DNA from 3 places in the Arthrobacter sp. KN11-1C genome. Region 3 is predicted to be linked to each of the others. Evidence: riboswitches for the same ligand, from Rfam matches in the RefSeq annotation. Region 3 holds a riboswitch; each other region holds the start of a gene.

Region 1 (7,852 bases), 2.0 Mb from region 3:
AGCTGGATCATCGATACCCCGGGCATCCGTTCCTTCGGCCTCGCCCACGTGAACCCGGACCGTATCCTGCATGCCTTCCCGGACCTCGAACCCGGGACCGAAATGTGCGAGCGCGGCTGCAAGCACGATGCCAACGCTGTTCGATGCGGCCTGGATTCGTGGGTCGCCGATGGCCATGCCGGAGAGTCGGGCCCGGCCCGCCTGGCATCGTTGCGCCGGCTCCTCGGCGCGGACCCGCGCATGGAAGCACAGGAAACCAAGGAACTGGGTACGGTCAACTAACTGCGCCGCTGCCGTCCTACCTCCCCGGCTCACCGGCGAAGAGACGGTAGTTTGGAACCATGACCCAACCCGATTCGAGCTACAACGACGACCTGCGGCTGGCACACGTCCTGGCCGACTCCGTCGATTCCCTGACAATGGAGCGGTTCAAGGCCCTGGACCTTCAGGTGGAGACCAAACCCGACCTGAGCCCGGTCACCGACGCCGACAAAGCCGCCGAGGAAGCAATCCGCGGGCAGCTCTCCCGTTCCCGCCCCCGTGACGCCGTCCTGGGGGAAGAATTCGGCAGCACGGGCCACGGCTCGAGGCGTTGGATCATCGATCCCATCGACGGGACCAAGAACTTCGTGCGTGGCGTACCCGTGTGGGCAACGCTGATCGCCCTCGTGGACGAGGGCGAGGTAGTAGTCGGCCTCGTGAGCGCTCCGGCGCTCGGCAAGCGTTGGTGGGCGGCCAAGGGCTCCGGCGCCTACATGGGCCGGTCGCTGGCGGCGGCCACCCGGTTGAAAGTTTCCAACGTGTCCCGGCTCGAAGACGCCTCGCTCTCCTACTCCGAGCTTTCCGAGTGGAAGCAGCACGAGAAGCTGGACAACTTCCTGGGCCTCGAGAACGATGTCTGGCGCAGCCGTGCGTACGGCGATTTCTGGTCCTACTGCCTCGTGGCCGAGGGCGCCGTGGACATCGCCGCCGAACCGGAACTCCAGGTCTACGACATGGCGGCCTTGGTGCCGATCGTGACCGAGGCCGGCGGACGCTTCACGTCTCTGGATGGCGCGGATGGCCCCTTCGGCGGAAACGCCGTCGCCACTAACTCGATCCTGCACTCCGAGGTGCTCAAGAGGCTCAACCCCGAACTCGACGACTTGCTCTGATCCACCCCATTCACTGAACAAACGACGGCGGACGTCCCTTTTCCGGGGCGTCCGTTGCTTTTTCTTCGGCTGAAGGCACATTTTTCGGGCGGTGTAACAATCCGCTTAACAATCGCGGTCACATTGGAACCGGCCTTGCCGGTGTCCTACGCTCTTTACAGGTCACGAGTGCCAGCGCGAAACCCCGGTTTGCTGGCCGGCAACCCTCCATCGCGGCGGGGTGCCCCGGGTGACGACCCGGCCGGTCCGGAACGGATGCGGCAAGCGCGGACCCCCTGCACGCAGGGGTCCCTCTTGAGTGAGGTCCCATGAGCACAGCCACAATTTCTTCCACGGCTCTTTCGCAGCACCACGATCCTGGGCAGCGGCACGGTGAGTCCCGGACTCCGGCGTCGCGCCCACTGGCCGCAGTCACCGGAGCGGAGCTGCAGGCGCCCTTGATCCAGGGCGGCCAGATCCGCTACGCCAACCTCGACTACGGCGCTTCCGCACCTGCGCTGACCGTGGTCTCCGCGTACCTCAACGAAATCCTGCCGTACTACGCGAGCGTCCACCGCGGCGCCGGCTATGCCTCCCAAATCAGCACGTCGGTCTACGAGAATGCCCGCAACATCGTTCGTGACTTCGTTGGCGGCAGGCCGGACGATTCCGTCATTTTCACGCGCAACACCACTGACTCCCTCAATCTGCTGGCGGGTTGCTTGCCGGTTGAGGACGGCAGGCATACGGGCGAAGTCCTGTACCTGGACATCGAGCACCACGCCAATCTGCTCCCATGGCAAGGTGTTCCCCACCGCAGCATCGTTGCCGCCGGAACGTTGTCGGAGACTGTTGCGGCTGTCCGCACGGCGCTCTCCCAGGGTGGCGTCAGCCTCCTGGCAGTCACCGGCGCGTCGAACGTGACCGGCGAAATCCTGCCCATCAAGGAACTCGCTGCCTTGGCCCACGAATTCGGGGCGCGGATCGTGGTGGACGCGGCGCAACTCGCACCGCACCGCCGCATCGATATCGCCGCCGCGGAGGTGGACTACCTGGTCTTCTCGGGGCACAAGCTCTATGCACCGTTCGGCGCCGGTGTGCTGGTGGGCCGCCCAGACTGGCTCGACGCCGGCACGCCGCACCTGGCAGGAGGCGGCGCGGTCCGCGAGGCACGCCTTGATTCCGTCAGCTGGGCCACGGGGCCGGCAAGGCACGAAGGGGGCTCTCCGAACGTGCTGGGCGCGGCCACCCTGGCCCGGGCCACTCAGGTCATTGCCAGCCTCGACCACGATGAATGGCACGCCCACGAGGCCGCCATCCGCTCGCACCTTGTCGAGGGCCTCAAGCAAATCGACGGCGTGACCGTGCACCAGATCTTCAGCGACACCGATCCCCAGGACACGATCGGCGTCGTGAACTTCTCGCTCCAGGGCTACGACGCCGGACTCGTCGCGGCCTATCTTGCGGCCGAGCATGGCATCGGCCTGCGGGACGGACGCTTTTGCGCGCACCCGCTGCTCAAGCGCCTCGGCCTTCCCTCCGGATCGCTGCGTGCCAGCTTCGGCGTGGGGTCGCGTTTGGAAGACGCCACCCGGCTCATCGCGGGCATCCAGGCGCTCAAGAGCAATGGCCTCGGCTGGGACTACGTGGTGGATGCCGGGCGTTGGGTCCCTGCGAACGACCACCGCAGCTACCCGGAGTGGGCTCCCAACACCCCCGGGACCGCGGGCGCCGCACCCTGCAGCACCGACTGATTGCGGTAGATTCGTAGGGTATTTTTCCTGTCCTACGAAGGAGTTCCCGCGTGGCCCCGCGACCCAAAGGCACCTCAGCCGGCCCCAGGCTATATGAGGAACGGCGACTCGAACTCGGCCGCAGTTTCCAGGACGGCGGAGAACACTATGAGCGGGTCCGGCCGGGCTACCCTGCGGATTCAGCTGACTGGCTGCTGCCGGAGGGGGCTCGGGACGCGGCAGACATCGGCGCCGGCACCGGAAAGTTCACCTCGCTGCTCGTCGAGCGGGGGCTGGCGGTGTCCGCAGTGGACCCCTCCACGGACATGCTCACCCAGCTGCGCAAAGGGTATCCACAGGTGATCGCCCTGGAGGGCACGGCTGAGGCAACCGGGCTGGCGGACTCAGCATTCGACGTCGTCAGCGTTGCCCAAGCCTGGCACTGGTGCGATCCGCTCGCCGCGAGCACTGAGATCGCCCGGATCCTTCGACCCCAGGGCGTCATCGGCTTGATCTGGAACCAATTGGACACTTCGGTGCCCTGGGTCCATCGCCTGTCCCGCATCATGCATGCCGGCGATGTCCACAAACCGGACTTCCGGCCAGTGGTGGGCCCCGAGTTCACCGGCCTCGAAAACCACGTCACGCGCTGGGAGGATCCCTTGGCTCCGGCAGACATCCTCGAACTCGTGAAGTCGCGCAGCTATTATCTGAGGGCGAACGATGCCACCCGGGCGAAGGTCATGGGCAATCTCCGGTGGTATCTCTTCGAACATCTGGAACATGCCGAGGACGAGGTCATCCCGCTGCCCTATCTCACGCAGAGCTGGCGGGCGCGCAAAGCCTGATTCTGCCGGTTCACGATAGGCTTGGAAGCGTGAAGACCAGTGCGCCCTCCTCCTCCATCGAGGACTACGTCAAGGTCATCTACTCCTTTACGGAGTGGCAGGACAAACCCATCACGTCCTCACAGCTCGCGCAGCGGCTCGGCGTCGCCAATTCCTCCGTCTCGGAGATGGTCCGCAAGCTCAAGGACCAAGGCCTGGTGGACCACCAGCCGTACAGCGCCATCACTTTGACCCCCCAGGGAATGCATCTTGCCCTCGGCATGGTCCGCCGGCACCGCCTGATCGAAACCTACCTGGTGAGGGAGTTGGGATACAGCTGGGATGAAGTCCACGACGAGGCCGAGATGCTCGAGCACGCCGTCTCGGACACCTTCATCGATCGCATGGCCGCCAAACTGGGCAACCCCGGACGCGATCCCCACGGAGACCCCATCCCCGCCGCGGACGGTTCGGTGAGCCTGCCGCACGCGCACCGGATGATCGAGCTCGACGACGGGCATTCCGGCAAGATCACCCGGATCAGCGACGAAAACCCTGAGCTGCTGCGCTACCTTTCAGCCGAGGAAATCGACCTCGACGCCAGCATCGAGGTGATTGGCCGCAAGCCGTTCGGCGGTGCGCTGGTGGTCCGGATCGGGAAGGGACAGGGAAGCCGCGACTACGATCTCGCGGACGAGGTCGCTTCCGCGCTCTGGGTGGCCACGGATGTCGAACACGAAGGTTGCGTCCTCGCGGAACGCTGACGATACCGTCACTGCGTCTTGGAGAGCGTGTCTTGGAGAGCGCGGTTCAGGCGCGCTGGGCAGCCGTCCCGCCGTCGTCGGGGGCTGGACCTTCCGGCGAGTCCACTGCCGCCGCGCCCAGCACCGGGTTCCGGATCCCGACGGCGGATGCCACCGCGCCGAGGAAGAACAGCACGGCGGTGACCACCACCGCATTCATGAGGCCTTGCCGGCTGAAGACCGGGCCGATGATGAGCCCGGCAAACGCGATGCAGATCAAGCCTGCGATCCGGGCAACGGCGTTGTTCACAGCGGAACCGATCCCCGCCTCTTCAGTGGGTACCGCGCCGAGGATGGCCGCGGTGAGGGGCGCCACCAAGGTGCTGAGGCCGATCCCGAAGACGATCTGCCCGGGCAGCACTTGAGTCCAGTAGTTCAAGGGCTCCTGGACGGCCAAGGTCATGAGGAACCCGACTCCGCAGATGAACGGTCCGGCCGTCATGAACCACCGCGGACCGTACTTGCCCGCCAGTCCCCCGAAGAATGAAGCCGTGAGCATCAGGAGGACAGTCGCGGGAAGCAACGCGATGCCCGCCGTGGTGGCTTTCATCCCTCCCACTTGCTGCAAGTAGATGCCTACGGCGAAGAAGCCCAATGACAGGGCACCGTAAATGGCGAGCGTGGCGATGTTTCCCCAGCCGAAATTGCGGATGCCGAAGAGCCGCAGGGGCAGCATTGGTTCCTGGGTCCTGGCTTCGTGGACCAGGAAGAGGACCAGGCCGACGGCCCCGAGGGCGAGCGGCATCCAGACCACCATGTTCCCCCAGCCCATGCGTCCTTGTTCGATGAAGGCGTAGACCGGACCGCCGAGTCCCACCATGGCCAGGAACGCGCCGAGGTAGTCGATCTTCTTGCTCCTGTCCACGGCGGCATCGGACTTCCGCAGCCCGGCGAGGATCGGCCAGATCGCGACGGCAGGAATCACATTGATGAAGAAGATAACCCGCCAGGACAGCAGATCGACCGATGCGCCGCCGATCAGCGGAGCGACGATGGCGGCCGCGCTGGTCCAACCGGACCATTGGCCGATTGCCTTGGACTGCGCGGGCCCGGAGAAGAACGTGACGATCATGGCAAGCGAACTCGGGACGAGCAAGGCCCCGGCGATCCCTTGGAGGGCCCGCGAAACCACCAGCACCTCGCCGTTCCAGGCGAGGCCGCACGTGACGGAGGTGAGGGTGAAGCCGGCGAGTCCCCATTCCAGGATGCGCGCGCGGCCGAAGTGGTCGGACAGGGATCCGGCCACCAGTATCAGCGCGCCAAGGGTCAGCAGGTAGGCATCCACCACCCATTGCTGGATGACAAGCCCGCCACCCAGTTCGCGGCCGATCGCGGGGAGCGCGAGGTTCACTACGAAGCCATCCAAAATGGCGATAAAGGAAGCCACAATAGCCACAACAAGGACCCGCTTTTGAAGCGGAGTGCTTGGCAGCAGGGCCGCTGCGTCGGTCATGAGCACAGCCTACGCCTGCTTGTCCCTTGCGGTCCGGATTCCTGCCCGGTCCCGCCGCGGTTCCGCCACGGAGAAAGTCCCGTATCGTTGAATGGTGATTAGCAGACGTGACGCCGCACTGGCCCTTGATATTTCGATGGAAATGGCCCAACGCCACGGCATCCCGTCCAGGCTTTCACAAGCCGAGCTGAGGGATCTGCAGGACAATCCACCGCCATGGCTCGTCCAATCCCGCGCCAACCGCACCGGTAAGCGTCCCGTGTGGGTGTATTTGAGCTGCGTGGTGTGCGGCTACACCGAGGCCGCGCGTCCCAAGAAGTGGTGGCCGGAGTTCACTTACGTTTTCTGTGGTCATCATCGGAACAGCGAGGTTCCCGGAATCCTGCCTGGAGAGGTCCGGAGCGAGTACGAGGGAATCGGCTCGCGGTTCGTGGGCATCGTTGACGTTCCGGCGTCCGAAGCCTAGATTCCCTGGGCGTTTGGGGGCCGGTTGATTTCGCCTGAAACAGGCGTAGCTTACAAGGAGAGGGCCCTTCAGGACCCTCTTTGCAGGATCTTCACGGAAGATCCGTAGTTAGGGAGCATGACATGCCTGACAAAGCGCCGCACCAGCACGAGGCGAAGAAGAGTATGAAGTCCATCAAGGAGAAACGGGCAGTGAAGCGTGCCAAGCACGAATCCGACGCCGCTGCCGATCCGGTGGCCCACTTGAGGATGAGGAAGAAGTAGCAAAAAAGCCGGAGCCATCTTGGCCCCGGCTTTTTAGCTGACTGGTTCCACCGTGGGGGTGCTTCCTCATGAATCCGCGTCGGTCATTTCGCTGGGCACTGCGACAATCGCGTGGATCTTTCCGTCGCGCAGCACCGTCAGGAGGAACGGCTCCCCGATGGCCTGCGAAAACAAGAGCTTTTGAAGGCTCTCGGCACTGGATACTGCCCGCGACTGCGCACTCAGGACAAGGTCGCCCGCGAGCATTCCCGCCCGCTCGGCCGGAGATCCCGCGATGACCTCCACTACGCGGAGCGCTTCCTTCTGGCCCGTCCGGATCACCGCACTCGCGTCCAACGGAATAGGTGTGCTCACCAAGCCAAGGTATGCCCGCCGGACCCGGCCGTCCTTCAGCAGGGCGGCGATGATCCGTTGAGTGGTGGTGTTGATGGGCACTGCAAGTCCGAGTCCCAAGCCGGCCACGGCCGTGTTGATTCCCACGATCCGTCCTTTGGTGTCGGCCAGGGCTCCCCCGGAATTGCCCGGGTTCAGAGCCGCGTCGGTCTGGATGACGTCCTCGATCACCCTGCTGTGCCGGCCGGACCTGACCGGGATGGAGCGTCCGAGCCCGCTCACGACGCCCGCCGTCACCGATCCCGCCAGCCCCAGCGGATTACCGACGGCGATCACCAATTGGCCGACGTGCAGCGACTCCGCGTTGCCCAGAATGGCAGGCGGCGGCGTGTGGTGTCCGCGGACAATGGCGAGATCGGACAAGGGATCCGCACCGACGAGTTCGACGTCGGAATGGGTTCCGTCGGCGAAGATTGCCCGTCCGGAGCGTAGGCCCGAGACCACGTGGGCGTTGGTCAACATATAGCCGTCGCCCGTGAACACCACGGCGGACCCACTTCCGATCCTGACCTGGCCGTTCCTGCGGGCGCTGCTCATCTCCAATGCTGCGACATGCGGCGTGACCGTTTCTGCTACGTGCATCACTGTCCGCGAGTAGGCATCCAAGGCTTCGTCGTCTGACGGGGCGTCAGGGATGTCCTTGGGAAATACTTGTTCCGGCAACGTACTCATCGTGCACCTCCTGTAACCGGTGGTGTCTATATCAACGAATACATCGCTACGGTTAGTCCGTTCCGCCCTACGCCGTGGGTGAACTCAGTCACAGCACGGATAGCCATCC
Region 2 (7,852 bases), 1.4 Mb from region 3:
GTCAAGCAGGGATTCAGTCAGTATCGACGTGATCCGAGCTTAGCGGCTGTCCTGAATTCCGCCGTTGATTGACGCTGGGGGCGCAGTCTTTGGCCTGACGATCGTGCCGGGCAATAGACTCCGTTCATGCGTCTGGCGATCATTGGAGCGGTTCTCCTTGCCTTAGGGGCCGTGGCGATCGCCACGGGTGCCCTGCCTTTCACGGATCTGATGGCACTCGTGGATCGGGTGGCTCCGATTCTGCTGTTCGTCGTCGCGATGACGGTTGTGACTGAGCTGTGCAGCGAGGCCGGAGTCTTCCTTTGGACTGCCCGGCGGCTCCGTTATTGGGGCCGCGGATACAGCATTCTCTTGTGGTTGTTCCTAGCGGTCTTCGCGACGCTGAGCACCGTCTTCCTGTCTTTGGATACAACAGCGGTGCTGCTGACACCAGTGGTGGTCAGCGTGACGCGGCAAGCCGGGCTGCCGGCCCTGCCCTTCGCCTTGACGACGGTGTGGCTTGCCAACACGGCAAGCCTGCTCCTGCCCATTTCCAACCTGACCAACCTTCTGGCCCAGCACAGCCTTGGCGGCATTACTCCGGGCGGCTTTGCCGGCCTGATGTGGGCACCCGCCCTTGCCGCCGTCGTCGTGCCGTTGCTCTTCATCGGTATCGTCTTCCGGCGGGACCTGCGCAACCGCTATTCAAGGATCCCGGTGGTGCGGATCAGGCCGGATCAGCCGGCCGGAGCTGAATCCAGGCCTGCGGCGGACCGGGTCCTGCTCGGGTTCAGCGCCTTGGTCCTGGCGTTGCTTCTGCCTGCGTTGGTGTCCGGGGTTCCAGTATGGATCCCGGCACTGGCCGGGGCTGTTGTGCTGGGTGTGGTGTTCGCTTTCCGGCGTCCGCGGGTCCTGAAGGTGACGCTGATTCCATGGTCCTTGCTGCTGTTCGCTTCCGGACTTTTCCTGGTGATGGAAGCCGCCAGGAATCTGGGGGCTCCCATGTTGCTGAGTCAGTTGGCCGGACAAGGCCAGGGGTTCATGGACCTGGTTCGGCTTGCCGTCACGGGCGCCACCGGTTCCAATGTCCTCAACAATTTGCCTGCCTACCTGCTTGCCGAACCGCTGGCGGGGACGCCTGTGCGGATGGCGGCCTTGCTGATCGGAGTCAATGCCGGCCCGATCATCACCCCCTGGGCTTCCTTGGCCACGTTGCTCTGGCACGACCGGCTCGTCCGCATGAATGTCCTGATCACGTGGAAGGGCTATGCGCTCTTCGGACTGATTGTCGCGCCCCTGACGGTGCTCACGGCGGTGGCGGTCCTGGCAGCCACCGGCCAGTGAGCGCCATCGGCGGGAGCCCTGTCGCTTGGCGTGGAGAATCAAGACAGAATGTAGAACAGCTTGGCCGGTACCGCCGGAACCCTCATACGAGAAGGATGTGCATCATGCTCAGCCTGCAGGACATCGACAACATCGTCCTCAACGGAGGGATTGTTGTGGACTCCGCCGGGGAGAAAATCGGTTCCGTGGAACAGGTCTTCACCAGTGGCGATTCCGGGGATCCGGTTTTTGTCACCGTGCGGACCGGTTTGTTCGGCATGTCCGAATCTTTCGCCCCGCTCTCCGGAGCCAGCCTGGAGGATTCGGTGATCAAGGTGGCTTTCGCCAAGGACAAAGTGAAGAACGGCCCGCGCATCGAGAGTGACCGCGGCGTGATCACGGAGACGCAGGAACAGGAACTTTACAGCTATTACGGGCTCGTGGCAGAGGAATCCAATGATGCCGCCACGGCAAACGATACCGAGGATGCCGGGCTCGCGTCAGTGGCCGCGCCTGTGGACGCCGTCCCCGGCGAGAACGCACCCAAGCTGCCTCTCCCGATAGCGCACGGCGAGCCACATCCGCCGCACGGCGGGCCGCCACCTCCGCATCCTACGCACGGCGGGCCGCATCCCCCGCACGGCGGGCCACATCCCCCGCATCCGCCGCACTTGCACAAACATGTGCCCCGGCCCCCGCATCCCGGCCCGCGGCCGCATCGGCCGCCCGGGCCCTCGCCGGAACCGGGAGACCGTCAATAGCCGCCGCTATCTCGGCCTCCGGCTGTGACTCACGACGGCGGCGCGGGCGTCGGGAGCGATGGCGCCGTCCACGGGCCGGGAAATTTAGCTTCGCGAACTCTATTGTGCCGCCATGGCGCCAGTAGTTAACTAGTCCCGTGAACTCTGCTGGGGAAGGGTGATCTGGCTCTCGGCCCGGCGGGCACCTGGTTTCACGGTGCCGTGGAATCAGCACAGTTGATGGAGGGCATCATGATGAGTGCAGTTTCTTCGTCCCGGAATTTCAATGTCGGTTTTCCCACGCCCGGACCCCCGGATCCGAACAAGATCATCGGCATCACGGTCTGTTCCTCACCGAAGGATCCGGTCACATGACTTCCGCCGCCGAGGACTGGATCAAACGGCTGGACATGTCCCCCGCTGTGGTGGGCGGCTGGTTCGCGCCGGCGCTCGTGAGCAACGAGGACATCGCCGGATCGGCGCTGCCTCCGCGCTTCGGCGTTGACCATCCGCTCTACAGCTCCAATTGGTACCTGCTGGAAGCCAGGGAGGTTCTCCAGTTGCACGCCCTTAAGCAGGACGAATTGTGGTTCTTCCACGTGGGGACACCCATCAGGCTGCATGTGTTTTCACGGGAGCTCGGACTTCAGGACTTCGGCTATACCGAGGCCTTGTTGGGGCCGGATCCGGAGGCAGGCGAGACGCTGCAAGGAGTTGCCCCGGGCTCCACCTGGTTCGGTGCCGAGTTGGCCGGGCCGGGGTTCGCCCTTGTCAGCTGCAGCCTCTCACCGGGATACGAGAGGTCTGACTCCGCGAAACCAACGGCACGGGACATCGAGTCGCTCGTGATGAGGTTTCCCGGGCATGCCGAGCTGATCCTGCGGCTGGCGGCGGAATAGCCGGGGGCCGACGGCTGGCAAACGGGCCGGATGGGCCCTCTAAAAAACGTCTGGTGCGCCGGTTCTGGGGCCGGCGCACCAGGCTTCGCCCGGCTTCTCAGGATCCGAGCGGAGAAAGTGCCCGCACCAAACCGAAAAGGTCCTTAGGGTCGTCGGGATTCGCCACGAGGTCGATCTCCTCGAAGAATTCCGAACCCTCGACGGCGTCGCGGAGATACCGCAAGGCGGAAAAGTCCTCGATCGCGAAGCCCACGGAATCGAATATCGTGATCTGGTCCCTGAAGGTCCGGCCCGGCGCATGACCGCCAAGAACTTGCCAGAACTCGGTGACGGGAAAATCGGCGGACATTTGCTGGATCTCGCCTTCAATCCGCGTCTGGGGATCGTATTCCACAAAGACGTCGCCGAGGTCCAGGATGGCAGCGTCGAGTTCGGTCTTTCCTGGGCAATCGCCGCCGATCGCGTTGATGTGAACGCCCGGAGAAACCTGGTCTGCCTTCAGGATCGTGGCGTTGGCCTTGTCCGCCGTGCACGTGGTGATCACGTCGGCACCTTCCACTGCGTGGGCCGCCGAGCCCGCGATGGTGATGTCGAAGCCGAGGGGAGCCATGTTCCTGACGAACTTCTCCATCGCAGCCGGATCCGTGTCCCAGATCCTGACAGTGTTGATGCCCAGGGCCGCCCGGAAGGCCAGGGCCTGGAACTCCGATTGGGTACCGGTTCCGATCATCCCCATGACCCGGGAATCGGGGCGCGCGAGTTTCTTCGCGACCATCCCCGACGTAGCCGCCGTTCGCAGCGCGGTCAGCACTGTCATCTCCGCGAGGAACGTCGGATAGCCGTTATGGACGTCGGACAGGACACCGAAAGCTGTCACAGTCTGGAAGCCGCGCGCTGGATTCGAAGGGTGTCCGTTGACATACTTGAAGCCGTAGGTTTCCTGGTCACTTGTGGGCATCAGTTCGATGACGCCGAACGGGGTGTGACTCGCCACCCGCGGAGTCTTGTCAAAAGATTCCCATCGCCGGAAGTCGTCTTCCAAGTACTGAACCATCTCCGAAATGATGGTTTCCGGGCCTCGCCCGGCCGTCCAGCGGACCATATTGCGGACATCGACAAAGCGCGTCATGTGCGCTCCTTTCCCTCATAAGCACTGTTGCTACGAGGCTACGGAGTGGCGATATGCATCCACAATTGCCAAAGTACGTACTTTTCATTGAAAAAGTGCACAAAATGACGACGCAAGATGCACACAATGCTCATTCGGCTTGTCTCTGCCAAGCCAGCGGCTACCGCAGGACGGAGCTGAGCAGCAGGCTCGTCTCGCTATTGACGATCCCCTCGATCCCGCGGATCCTTCCCAGGACCTGGTCAAAATCGCTGAGGCTTTCCGTGCGCAGCTCAGCCACAAGGTCCCAGCCGCCATTCGTGGTGTGCAGTGCCCAAATCTCGGGAAGCCCCCTCAGCTGGCGAATGACCCTGTCGGCCGACCTTCCCTCCACGGCAATGAGCGCAATAGCCCGGATCGCAAGTGGATCGACTTCGTCGCGCACCCTCGCGGTGAAACCAACGATGGTTCCGGAGGAGACAAGGCGCTCGAGCCGGCTGTTCACAGTGGCCCTGGCGACGCCGAGCTGGCGCGCGAGGCTCGCGACAGATGCCCGGCCGTCCTCCCTGAGGGCGGAGAGGAGCTGGCGGTCAAGGTCGGTGAGTGCTGCCATAAAGATAAACGTATCGCCCATTCCCCAAGTGGGCCTGAGTCCGTAGGGTATCGACATGAGCATCTACATCAGCCCCGACTCTGCTGCATGGTCGCTGACGGCCATGGCAACTGGTGCGTCAGCGGGATCAATCGATGATGCGAACGGCATGTCCAACTTGATCAAGGAAATCTACGAGACAGAAGGTTTCGAAGCGCTGTCTGGCGTGGTTTTTGCCCTGGCTCATCACAACAGCCTCTCGCTGCACGCACTCGCCACGGCCACCGGGATTTCCGTGCACGAGTTGCTGGAAATCCGGAAGCATCAAGGTTCCACGTTTCATCACTCCCCCACAGGAGTAGCGTCGCGCTTTGATGCCGTTTCACCCCGGGTCCAGGCAAGTCTGGACCCGCTGCCTACAGAAACCGAGGCGTAGGGTCCTCGCCAGCGTGGCCCCACCCACTGGCTCCCCCGCCGGCTGCCTCCCGGTTACGGAACATGACGACGGCCGGTGATGCGGGCCGCCGTCGTGGATGTTATTTTTCTTCTTGAGTAATGAGCACCAGCGCGAAGCCCTGACTTGCTGGTCGGCAACCCTCTCTCCGGCGGGGTGCCTCAGGTGACTACTCGGCGTATCGACACTTTCGAACTGCAAGCGTGACTGAGGAGCACCAATGCCTGAACCCACCGAGGAAAAACTCTCCTACCGTCTCATCACGGGCCCTGACACCAAGGAATTCTGCGAGCGGATCTCCACCGCCCTCGCGGAGGGATACGTGTTGCACGGCAGCCCGGCCGCGACTTTCAACGGCACGGACGTGATTGTGGCGCAGGCCATCGTCCTGCCCGCGGCGATCGCGAGCGCGGATGCCGCCGTCGCCAATGCGGTGGATCAGCTTGACGAGGAGTTCGACGGCGAGGGCCACGCATGAGCTACGCAGGCGACCTCAGCCCGCACGACGCCTGGGCCAAGCTCGAGCAAGGCGCCATCCTGGTGGACGTCCGCACCGAAGGCGAGTGGGCACACATCGGGATCCCGGACACGAAAGCCACCGAGAACGATCCCTTGTTCATCCAGTGGAACCTGGCCGGCGGCATCCCCAACACCCGTTTCATCGAACAGCTGACGCAACAGGCTCCTGAGGCGGACGGCACCGAACTTGTCTTCCTCTGCCGCTCCGGCCAGCGCTCCATCGCCGCCGCGATCGCCGCAACCCAGGCCGGCTACACCGCCTACAACGTCCTCGAGGGTTTCGAGGGCGAACCGGACCGCTACGGCGAACGAACCGTGAATGGCTGGAAAAACCGTGGACTTCCGACGAACCTGGGGAACATCTAAGTGACTTTCAATCCTGACGCCGCCGGCTGGAGCCCTGACACCCAGGCAGTCCGCGGCGGTCTTGACCGTACCAACTTCCAGGAAACGTCCGAAGCCGTCTTCCTGAACTCCGGCTTCGTCTACGAGTCCGCCGCGGCCGCCGAGCGAGCGTTCACGGGCGAGGACGAACGCTTCGTCTACTCCCGTTACGGCAACCCCTCCGTCGCCACCTTCCAGGAGCGCCTCCGCCTGCTCGAAGGCACCGAAGCGTGCTTCGCGACGGCGTCGGGCATGTCCGCGGTCTTCACCGCCCTCGGTGCGTTGCTGGCTGCCGGCGACCGCGTGGTTGCCGCCCGCTCGCTCTTCGGTTCCTGCTTCGTGATCCTCAACGAGATCCTGCCGCGCTGGGGCGTCGAGACCGTCTTCGTCGACGGGCCGGACCTGGATCAGTGGCGTGCCGCGTTGTCCGAGCCGACAACGGCAGTGTTCTTCGAGTCGCCGTCGAACCCCATGCAGGAAATCGTGGACATCGCCGCGGTGAGCGAGCTTGCCCACGCGGCTGGCGCCACCGTCGTCGTCGACAACGTCTTCGCCACCCCCTTGCTGCAACGCTGCGGCGATCTCGGCGCAGACGTGATTGTCTACTCGGGCACTAAGCACATCGATGGCCAAGGCCGGGTCCTTGGCGGAGCGATCCTGGGCACCAAGGAGTTCATCGACGGGCCGGTCAAGCAACTCATGCGGCACACCGGGCCGTCCCTTTCCGCGTTCAACGCCTGGGTCCTGACCAAAGGCCTGGAGACGATGGCCCTGCGCGTCAATCACTCCTCGGCATCTGCTTTGCGGATCGCCGAATGGCTTGAGGCACAACCGGCCATCAGCTGGGTCAAGTACCCGCTGCTGAAGTCGCACCCGCAGCACGAGCTCGCCGCGAAGCAAATGAAGGCCGGCGGAACCGTGCTCACCTTCGAACTGCTCCCCTCCGCGGGGCGATCGGCGAAGGAGGCTGCCTTCGCGCTGCTGGACGGGCTCGCCGTCATCGACATCTCGAACAACCTGGGCGACTCCAAGTCCCTCATCACCCACCCCGCCACCACCACGCACCGCGCCATGGGTCCGGAAGGCCGCGCAGCAATTGGCCTGAGCGACGGCGTCGTGCGGCTTTCGGTGGGGCTGGAAGATGTGGACGACCTCATCGGGGACCTTGAGCGGGCCCTCAAACAGGCCTAGCCCGGCGCTTCGCGCCAGTCTTGGCGCACCCAGGTGAGGACGGGCTGCGGCTTGGTGTCGCTCTCGTCCCGCTCTGAGCGCATCGTGATCTGAACAGCGTGCTCGACGACGGCGGCCAGCCCGGCGGCGTCGGGCGCGTCCCCGTTGGTGCCGCTCCAGCGCCCGGCAACACCACGCTGTTCGATGGCGCCGTTGCCACGGCCCAGAATGGCTGCCACGCCGGTTTGGACCAAGTCGAATTCACCCTGTTCGGCGAGCACAGGTTCCAGATACTCCACCAAGGACCAGACGACGTCCGCGGCGGGCTCCGGGCGGAAGGTCCCGAAGTCCAGCAGCTCGGTGCGCAATCCGAAGTTGCTTGCCTGCCAGGACGCCATCCGCAAAAGCGCAGTGGGCACGGCCGCCGGCTCTATTCCGGCATGGTACTCACGAACAGAAGTCTCAACCAAGGCCCTGACGAGCACCGCGATGAGCGCCGCATCCTCGGCCCGGAGGCAGACGTCGGCCACGCGGACCTCCACCGTGGGAACGTGCCGGGACAGCCTTGCGTCGAAGTAGACCATCCCCTCGTCCAGCAACACTCCCGTTTCAATGAGCCTCCGGACAACCCGCCGGTAAGCAGCCAGGGACCCGAAGATGGCTGACGGCCCGGACGAAGGCCAG
Region 3 (7,852 bases):
AGCTGTAGAGTCCCATGCGCTCGGCGGCCCGGTGTTCGGCGGCTTCGCGGGACATGCCCCTGGCCAAGTACACGAGCACCAGTTCATTGTGTTCGATGTCCAGGGCCGGGGCTGCGGTCAGTGTGGCCTGGGTGGGGCGGGTGGCCTTGAGGAGCTCGAGCTGGGAGCGGACCGAGACATACTCGCCCGCACCCATGGACAGCGCTCCCGCCAGCAAGCCGGCGACGCCGCTGAACAGGACCACAGTTGCGGGGACCCCGGTGGCCGCCATGCCCATCACGAGGGAAAGGTTGCTGACCAGGCCGTCGTTGGCGCCGAATACGGCAGCGCGGAAGGTTCCGGACAACCTGTTGCGGCCGCGCGTCGCCAGGCCGCGGACTACTTCTTCGTGGATCTGTTCGTCGGCCGCCATGGCGCGGGTTGCCGCTGGATCCTTCGCATAGGGCGAGCGCCCTTCAGCCCGTTGGGCGAGGGCCAGCACGAACACCGATCCGAAGTTCCGGGCCAGGAAGCCAAGCATTTGGCTTCGAGCGGAGGCCGCCTTCGGCATGCCGGCATGTTCGCCGAGGAGCTTGAGCCAGTGTGCCTCATGGCGGCCCTCGGCCTCTGCGAGGGCCAAAAGGATTTCGCGCTCCTCGCCGTCGCGGCGCTGCGCCAGTTGGCGGTACACGGCGGCTTCGGCCCGTTCGTCGGCCAGGTACTGCCGCCAACGCTTGATGTCCGACGACGACGGGGGAGTCTTGGGGGCTGCTGCGTCTTGGGACAGACTGCTTGGGTCCGAGGGATTGTCTGAATGCGAGGGTTTTGTGTGCGGGTGCACCGGGACTCCTGGGTTGCTGGGGCGGGCTTCATCGCCTCATTGCAGCTCCACTTTATCGCCAATTTCCGCGGTTTTTCGGCTGGCAATCCTCACTGGACTTTTTAGGCGCGCCTCAAAAACCGGGAGGCTCGCGGGAGACCTTGACCGCCGCAGGGGGCAGTGCTGGGATGGATGGACAGGGTCCACGAATTGGCGGGGTGGCGTTGGATCGGCTGCCTCATGTGCCTGTGCGATGGGCTCAGTGGCACGTCGAACGGAGGTTGCACCATGGACAGCACCGAGACCCACGCCCGCCATCCCGACCGGCCCACGGTCGAGGCCGATCCCGCCTACGACTACAACGAGGACCTGGCCGTGGACGAAGACTGGGAGGAACAGGCCGAGGTCCTTGACGACGACGAACGGCCGGTCGCGCTCGACGCCGACGAACACCGTGAGTCGGAAGTGATCGAATAGCCCCGGCCCGCTGAAACCCGGCTCGCTGAACTTGGCCGCTAAAACGCGCTAGCTAAAACGCGCTCAAGATGAAGTGCTTCTGCACGCCCGCACGATGCCCGGTTGCCGCAACCGTGAGGGTAAGTTTCCGCGTGGCCGGGAACCAGCGGGCGGGCTGGACTGCTTTTGAAAGCGCTTCGGTGATGAGTCGCGGCTCATGATGCCAATAGCGTTCCAGGTTTCCGTCCACCACGAACGTAATGGAGCCTTGGGAGAGGTCGACGCCGGGAATCACCCGGACGAACTCGTCCACCCGCCGGAAGCGGGGCAACAAGAGGGTGCTGGACTGGGTAGTGTGCGCGGTTGTGGCGGTAGCGCCGTTTTCGAAAGGCATGGCCTTCTCCTGTGGAGTTGCTCTTGCCCGTTCGGTTGTCTCTGGTCCGAACCGGGCCGCTTCTTCATCCGAACCACCCGTGAACATGGGGTTGGCGTGTGGCAAGTCGGAGCTTGGCGCCACATCTCTTGAAGCTGTTCCTACTGTACATGCGACAGCGGCGCCGCACCTCTCGAAGGAGAAGGTGCGGCGCCGCCGTCGTACGAGGTTTTGTGAAACTTAGTGGCTGGCCACCGGGTGGGCTTCCAAGGGGAGTTCCTCCGCGGCCGCTCCGGCAACGCGGCGGTCCCAGGCTTCGCGGACCGCGGGCTCGGTGGGCGGCGTGAGGAGGGAGACCACGAAGTAGACGGCGAACGAGGCGCCGAGGCCCCAGTAGATGGGGTCGTTGGCGTAGACGCCGTCTTCGCTGGGGATGATTCCGGTGGCGTAGGCGATCAGCAAGGCAAGGGTCAGTACGGACCCGACCGCCATGGACCAGGCTGCGGCAATACCTGTACCGCGCTTCCAGACCAAGCCGCCCAGGATGGCAACAAGCAGGCCACCTACCAGGATGTCGTAGGCGATGGTCAGGGCTACCACGACGTCTTGCGCCGCCATCGAGATCAGTACTGCCACGATGCCCAGGCCAAGGACCCAGTAGCGGTTGGCCTTGACGTCATGCTCGGGATTCTCGGTGTCGCTGGTGTTGATTGTCTTGCCGAACCAGCTGGCCACGAACGGGACCACGTCGGCGCGCGCAACGGTGGCTGCGGCGATGAGGGCTCCGGACGCGGTGGACATCATGGCGGCGACTGCTGCGGCCATGACAAGTCCGCCGATGCCGATCGGCAGGATGTGCGTGGCTACCTCGGCGTAGACGACGTCCTTGCCAAGGGCCTTGACGTCGATGTTCGGCAGGGCCACCCGGGCGGCCAGGCCGATCAATGCGCCGGCGACGCCGTACAAGACGCAGTAGATGCCGGCGGTGGCGCCGCCCCATCGGGCCACCTTGGGGGTCTTCGCGGTGAAGACGCGCTGCCAGATGTCCTGGCCGATCAGCAGGCCCAGGGTGTAGACGACGAAGTACGTGATGATGGTCTGGGCTCCGATGCCGTCCAGCTGGAAGAAGCTGGCGTCAACGCGGGCACGGATGCCGTCGAAGCCGCCTGCGGCGTTGAGGACGAACGGGAGCATGAGGAAGAAAATGCCCACGGTCTTGATGATGAACTGCACCTGGTCGGCGAGGGTGATGGACCACATGCCGCCGATGGTGGAGTAGACCAGGACGATGGCGCCGCCGACGGCGATGGCGAGCCAGCGCTCCCAGCCGAAGAGGACGACGAAGATGGTGGCGTAGGCGCCCGTGGACGTAGCGCACAGCATGAGGGTGTAGGCGAGCATGACGATGCCGGAGGTCTGCGTGGCGCGCTGGCCGTACCGCAGGCTCAGCATCTGGGAGACCGTGTAGATCTTGAGCCGCTGGATGGTGCCGGCGAAAAGCAGGCTCAGGAGGAGGACGCCCGAACCAATGGCCACCACCAGCCACATGCCGGAGACGCCGAACTTGTAGCCGAGGCCGACGCCGCCAACCGTCGATGCGCCGCCAAGGACGACGGCGGCCATCGTGCCGGTGTAGAGCATCGGACCGAGGCGGCGTCCTGCCACCAGGAAGTCGCTGTTGTTCTTGGTGCGCGACTTGCCCCACCAGCCGAAGGCCAGCATGGCGAGCAAATACACCACCACGATCGCAATATTGATGAACGAAGAGTCCACGGTTGGCTCCTGAAAGTGATGCGCAGAGCTCTGGGGGATTCCGACGCCGGTCCGCGGGGTTTCGTGCGGGGTTGCGGAAGGTCTCTGCGCTGGTGAGTGGGGAGAGTAGCCTGTGACGTGTGCCTCACAAACAACACTTGTTGCCTATGAGGATACGTAGTGATGCGAGTAACAGTCAAGGCGTTGCCGTGCGCAGCGGGCGCAACGGCGGTCCTCCAGCCATCCGGAGGCCCCGCCACGCAGGCGATCCGGCTACTATTGCAGCAATGACAGGGCCGCCAAAACGGCCTGAAAGGTTCGTGAATGAAGGCTCTCCCCGTTGAACCGAGCAACGTCCCCGTTGCCATCGGTTCCAGAATCCGTGCCGCCCGCCAATCCCAGCGGCTCACCATCGAGCAAGTCGCCGACGCCACCGGCCTGACCAAGGGGTTCCTGAGCCGTGTGGAGCGTGACCTGACATCGCCGTCGGTCGCTTCCCTCGTGACGCTTTGCCAAGTTCTCTCGGTGTCCATCGGAGACCTTTTTGCGGCACCCGAGACGCACCTGACCCGACGCGACGACGGACCGCGGATTTCACTCGGTGGGCAGGGCATTGTGGAACGTCTCCTGACCGCGCGCTCCGAACGGCGATTGCAGATCCTGCAGGCCTCGATCGAGCCCCGCGGCCGGGGAGAGGCCGAGCTCTACGCTGTCGATTGCGACGTCGACGTCCTGCACGTCGTCAAGGGCCGCATCACATTGATCCTCACCAACGAGGAGTACGAGCTCGAAGAGGGAGACACTCTGTCCTTCCCGGGCCGCGAACCCCACACCTGGGTCAATCCCACAGACGAGCCCGTTGAGGTGCTCTGGATCCTGGTGCCGGCAGCCAGCCGCTGACGCCGGCGATGTGCCACGCGACGCAGTTGCGACACGCGGTTTTGCGACACGCGACGCAGTTGCGACACGCGGTTTTGCGACACGCGGTGTGTAACACGCCTGAAACATGACCGACTTCAGGATTTAACCCTGGGGCCTTGGGTGTTACGTGCCTGAAATGATCCGTGCCGAATGCTGAAACAGGGCGACTGTACCTTCGAGTCAAGGCAACTCGTCAAGGTCGGTATCCCGTGGGGTACCAGAACCTGTTCGTTTTAAAAATGGTCTCGCCGTGCGGGCGCCATGGAGCGCCGTATATGCAGGAAGGCTCCCGAAATGAACCCAGTATTCTTCAGCGTAGGGCTGGATGTGAACCCCCAGACCCTCGATCCCGGCGCAACAGCCTGGATGCTTGCAGCTTCCGCCCTCGTCCTTCTCATGACGCCAGGTTTGGCGTTCTTCTACGGCGGCCTCGTCAGGATGAAATCCGTCCTCAACATCATGATGATGAGCTTCGGCGCCATTGGCGTGGTCGCGGTGGTCTGGGCCCTGTGGGGCTACGGACTCGCGTTCGGCCCGGATACGATGGGCGGCTTCATCGGAGACCCCTTCGCGAACTTCGGACTCAGCGGACTGGCCGGCGTCATCGGCGGAAAAGCCCCGGGGCTGCCGGACATGGTCTTCATAGGATTCCAAGCGACGTTCGCCATCATCACGGTCGCACTGATCAGTGGCGCGGTGGCCGAACGCGTCAGGTTTGGCCCATGGCTGCTGTTTGCCGGCCTCTGGGTCACCATCGTCTACGCGCCGATCGCCCACTGGGTCTGGGGTGGCGGCCTCTTCGGATCCACCGGGATCATCGGCAGCAAGATCTCGGCGCTCGACTTTGCCGGTGGCACGGTGGTCCACATGAATGCCGGCATGGCCGGGCTGATGCTCGCGGTGGTCCTCGGCAAACGGCTCGGATTCATGAAAGACCCCAACATCCGGCCGCACAACCTTCCCTTCGTGATGCTCGGGGCGGGCCTGCTGTGGTTCGGCTGGTTCGGCTTCAACGCCGGCTCGGAACTGGCCGCTGATGGAATTGCCGCACTTGCCTGGACAAACACCCTCCTAGCGACAAGCGCAGCGCTCCTCGGCTGGCTGCTTGTCGAAAGGCTCCGCGACGGCCACGCGACGTCCCTCGGTGCCGCATCCGGCGCCGTCGCGGGCTTGGTGGCAGTCACCCCGGCCTGTGGATTCGTGGATCCCATCGGCGCGATCGTCATCGGCGTCATCGCGGGTGCCGTCTGCGCGCTGGCTATCGGGCTGAAGTTCAAGATCGGCCTGGACGACTCCCTGGACGTCGTCGCCGTCCACTTTGTCGGCGGCCTGTGGGGGACCCTGTCCCTCGGATTCTTCGCCGTACCCTCCGCGAAGACTGAAGGCGGGCTTTTCTACGGAGGCGGATTGAGCCAATTCTGGCCCCAGATATTGACGGCACTCGTAGTCACCGCGTGGACGGCGATCATGACGACGCTCATCGGGCTGGCCATCCACAAGACAGTGGGCATGCGCGTCAAGGAACACGAAGAGCTGGCGGGCATCGACATCACGGAGCACGCGGAAACCGCCTACGAGCTGGCCATGGTCGGCGGATCATTCAATCCCGGAGAGCCACAGAACGGCAAAACCCCGCTGGGTTCCAGCGGTGACGAAGAAGCTAGCTCCAACGGAAAAACAGATCGGATCCGCACCAAGGCGACGACGTGAAACTCGTCACGGCCATAGTGCGGCCGGAACGCATCGACGAAGTCCGGGAAGCCTTGGAACACTTTGGAGTCAACGGGATGACCGTCAGCCAAGCCAACGGTTACGGCCAACAACGGGGCTACGTAGAGGTGTACCGGGGCGCGGAATACAACTCCGATCTCCTGCCCAAGATCCGGGTGGAGGTCCTGGCCACGGACGATCTGGTGGACGGAATAGTGGAAGCCATCATCTCCGGCGCCAGTACTGGCCAATTCGGGGACGGCAAGATCTGGACGGTCGACGTATCCCAGGCAGTACGCGTTCGGACCGGGGAGCGTGGCGCCTCGGCGATCAGCTAGAAGGACAGTCCAAGTGTCGGTGCCGCTCCGGGAGGAGCGGCACCGACACTGTCACGTTCAGCCCACGTGCACCCACGGCCGGCGCGTGATGTCCGGTTCGGCTTCGCGGAGCACTTCGCGGGTCACCGGGGCGATCTCGCCCTCGCCGAAGAAGAGGAACTTGCTCAGGTTGGCGATGGGGTTGCCTTCGGTCCAGCGGAAATAGATATGCGGCATCAGCCCCGTGACGTCGCGGATGTGGAGGAGCACCGCGGCCAGCGTGTTGGGCACGTTGTTGCTGTGGATCTCGAGGATCTTGAAACCGTGACGGCGTATGCCCTGGACGAGGAGTTCCTGCTCGAAGTCGGAGCTGTCATCCACGATGATCTCGATAAAGATCGCGTCGCTGTCCACTGGCAAGTGGTTTGCCTGCTGGGCGTGCTGCAGCTTCAACTGGTACCGGTCTGCGCTTAGCCGCTTGGGCTCGTGCGCGATGATCCGGATGGGGCCTTCCTCGTTGGAGGCCGTGAACTCGAGCGCCATCTGGTCCATCTTGATGTGGGTAGCCCGCAACTCGAAGGACCGGCGTACCCGCGACGCGAAGCTCACCAGGACAATGCCCAGGATGAACAGTGCCGCGATCCTGATGCCGTCGGGACGTTCCACCACATTGGCCACCGTGGTGTAGGCGAAGACCACAGCCACCACACCGAAAGCGACCGTCTTGCCCTTCTCCTTCTTCCGGCGTGCGGACAGGGTGACCGCGATCGAGGCCGAGGTCATGAGGACCAGGACGCCGGTGGCGTACGCGCCGCCCTGGGCCTCCACGTTCGCCTCGAAGACCAAGGTGATGATGAAGCCAACGGCCGTGAAAACCAGGACCAACGGGCGGACGGCTTTGGTCCACGCCGGGGCCATGCCGAAGCGCGGCAGGTAGCGCGGCACGAGGTTCAGCAATCCGGCCATCGCGGAAGCGCCGGCAAACCACAGGATGGCGATGGTACTGATGTCATAGACCGTGCCGAAGCCGTCGCCCAGGAATTGGTGCGCAAGGAAGGCGAGGGCTCGTCCGTCTGCTTTCCCGCCCGGCTGGAATTCGGCGGCCGGAATCAGGAACGTGGTGATGAAGCTCGAAGCCACCAGGAAGGCACTCATGATGAGCGCCGCCGTCGTGAGCAGTTTGTGGGTGCCGCGGATGCGGCCTGCCGGATTTTCCTCCGTGTCGCTGGGGCTGCCCTTGATCTGTGGCATGACCGCGACGCCGGTTTCGAATCCTGAGAGGCCGAGCGCAAGCTTCGGGAAGACCAGGAGCGCGATGCCCACCATGATCAACGGGTTGCCGTGCTGTTGGTTCAGTGCGGCCCACCAGTCGGTCACCACATGGGCCTCGGTCACCACGTGCACCAATCCGACCGCGACGACGACGGCGTTCAGCACCAGATAGATGCCCACCAGCACGACGGCGACGTTGATTGCCTCCTTGAATCCCCGGAGGAACACCACGCCAAGCCCGGCGATGAGCGC

What was found. A riboswitch is a leader RNA that binds a small molecule or an ion and turns the genes downstream of it on or off. The one in region 3 is predicted to bind S-adenosylmethionine.
Region 1: it holds a riboswitch for S-adenosylmethionine, as region 3 does, so the genes downstream of both, ACSBOX_RS07120 (aminotransferase class V-fold PLP-dependent enzyme) here and ACSBOX_RS16360 (hypothetical protein) in region 3, are expected to answer to the same signal.
Region 2: it holds a riboswitch for S-adenosylmethionine, as region 3 does, so the genes downstream of both, ACSBOX_RS01730 (DUF1737 domain-containing protein) here and ACSBOX_RS16360 (hypothetical protein) in region 3, are expected to answer to the same signal.

Annotation. Positions count from the first base shown of each region.
Region 1 is NZ_CP197467.1:1,515,966-1,523,817, reverse strand. It holds gene rsgA (ribosome small subunit-dependent GTPase A) at 1-282, shown strand, start outside; gene hisN (histidinol-phosphatase) at 342-1,154, shown strand; SAM riboswitch class IV at 1,315-1,427, shown strand; gene ACSBOX_RS07120 (aminotransferase class V-fold PLP-dependent enzyme) at 1,463-2,887, shown strand; gene ACSBOX_RS07115 (class I SAM-dependent methyltransferase) at 2,938-3,714, shown strand; gene ACSBOX_RS07110 (metal-dependent transcriptional regulator) at 3,744-4,457, shown strand; gene ACSBOX_RS07105 (MFS transporter) at 4,504-5,949, opposite strand; gene ACSBOX_RS07100 (hypothetical protein) at 6,041-6,415, shown strand; gene ACSBOX_RS07095 (hypothetical protein) at 6,538-6,678, shown strand; gene ACSBOX_RS07090 (S1C family serine protease) at 6,745-7,743, opposite strand.
Region 2 is NZ_CP197467.1:352,717-360,568, reverse strand. It holds gene ACSBOX_RS01765 (DinB family protein) at 1-5, opposite strand, end outside; gene ACSBOX_RS01760 (SLC13 family permease) at 127-1,323, shown strand; gene ACSBOX_RS01755 (PRC-barrel domain-containing protein) at 1,428-2,063, shown strand; gene ACSBOX_RS01750 (cupin domain-containing protein) at 2,414-2,941, shown strand; gene ACSBOX_RS01745 (ornithine cyclodeaminase) at 3,039-4,070, opposite strand; gene ACSBOX_RS01740 (Lrp/AsnC family transcriptional regulator) at 4,231-4,662, opposite strand; gene ACSBOX_RS01735 (hypothetical protein) at 4,718-5,077, shown strand; SAM riboswitch class IV at 5,193-5,305, shown strand; gene ACSBOX_RS01730 (DUF1737 domain-containing protein) at 5,316-5,573, shown strand; gene ACSBOX_RS01725 (rhodanese-like domain-containing protein) at 5,570-5,980, shown strand; gene ACSBOX_RS01720 (O-succinylhomoserine sulfhydrylase) at 5,981-7,189, shown strand; gene ACSBOX_RS01715 (glutamate--cysteine ligase 2) at 7,186-7,852, opposite strand, start outside.
Region 3 is NZ_CP197467.1:3,497,843-3,505,694, reverse strand. It holds gene ACSBOX_RS16370 (VIT1/CCC1 transporter family protein) at 1-766, opposite strand, end outside; gene ACSBOX_RS16365 (hypothetical protein) at 1,088-1,276, shown strand; gene ACSBOX_RS16360 (hypothetical protein) at 1,329-1,649, opposite strand; SAM riboswitch class IV at 1,664-1,783, opposite strand; gene ACSBOX_RS16355 (sodium:solute symporter) at 1,869-3,401, opposite strand; gene ACSBOX_RS16350 (helix-turn-helix domain-containing protein) at 3,705-4,280, shown strand; gene ACSBOX_RS16345 (ammonium transporter) at 4,596-6,011, shown strand; gene ACSBOX_RS16340 (P-II family nitrogen regulator) at 6,008-6,349, shown strand; gene ACSBOX_RS16335 (amino acid transporter) at 6,407-7,852, opposite strand, start outside.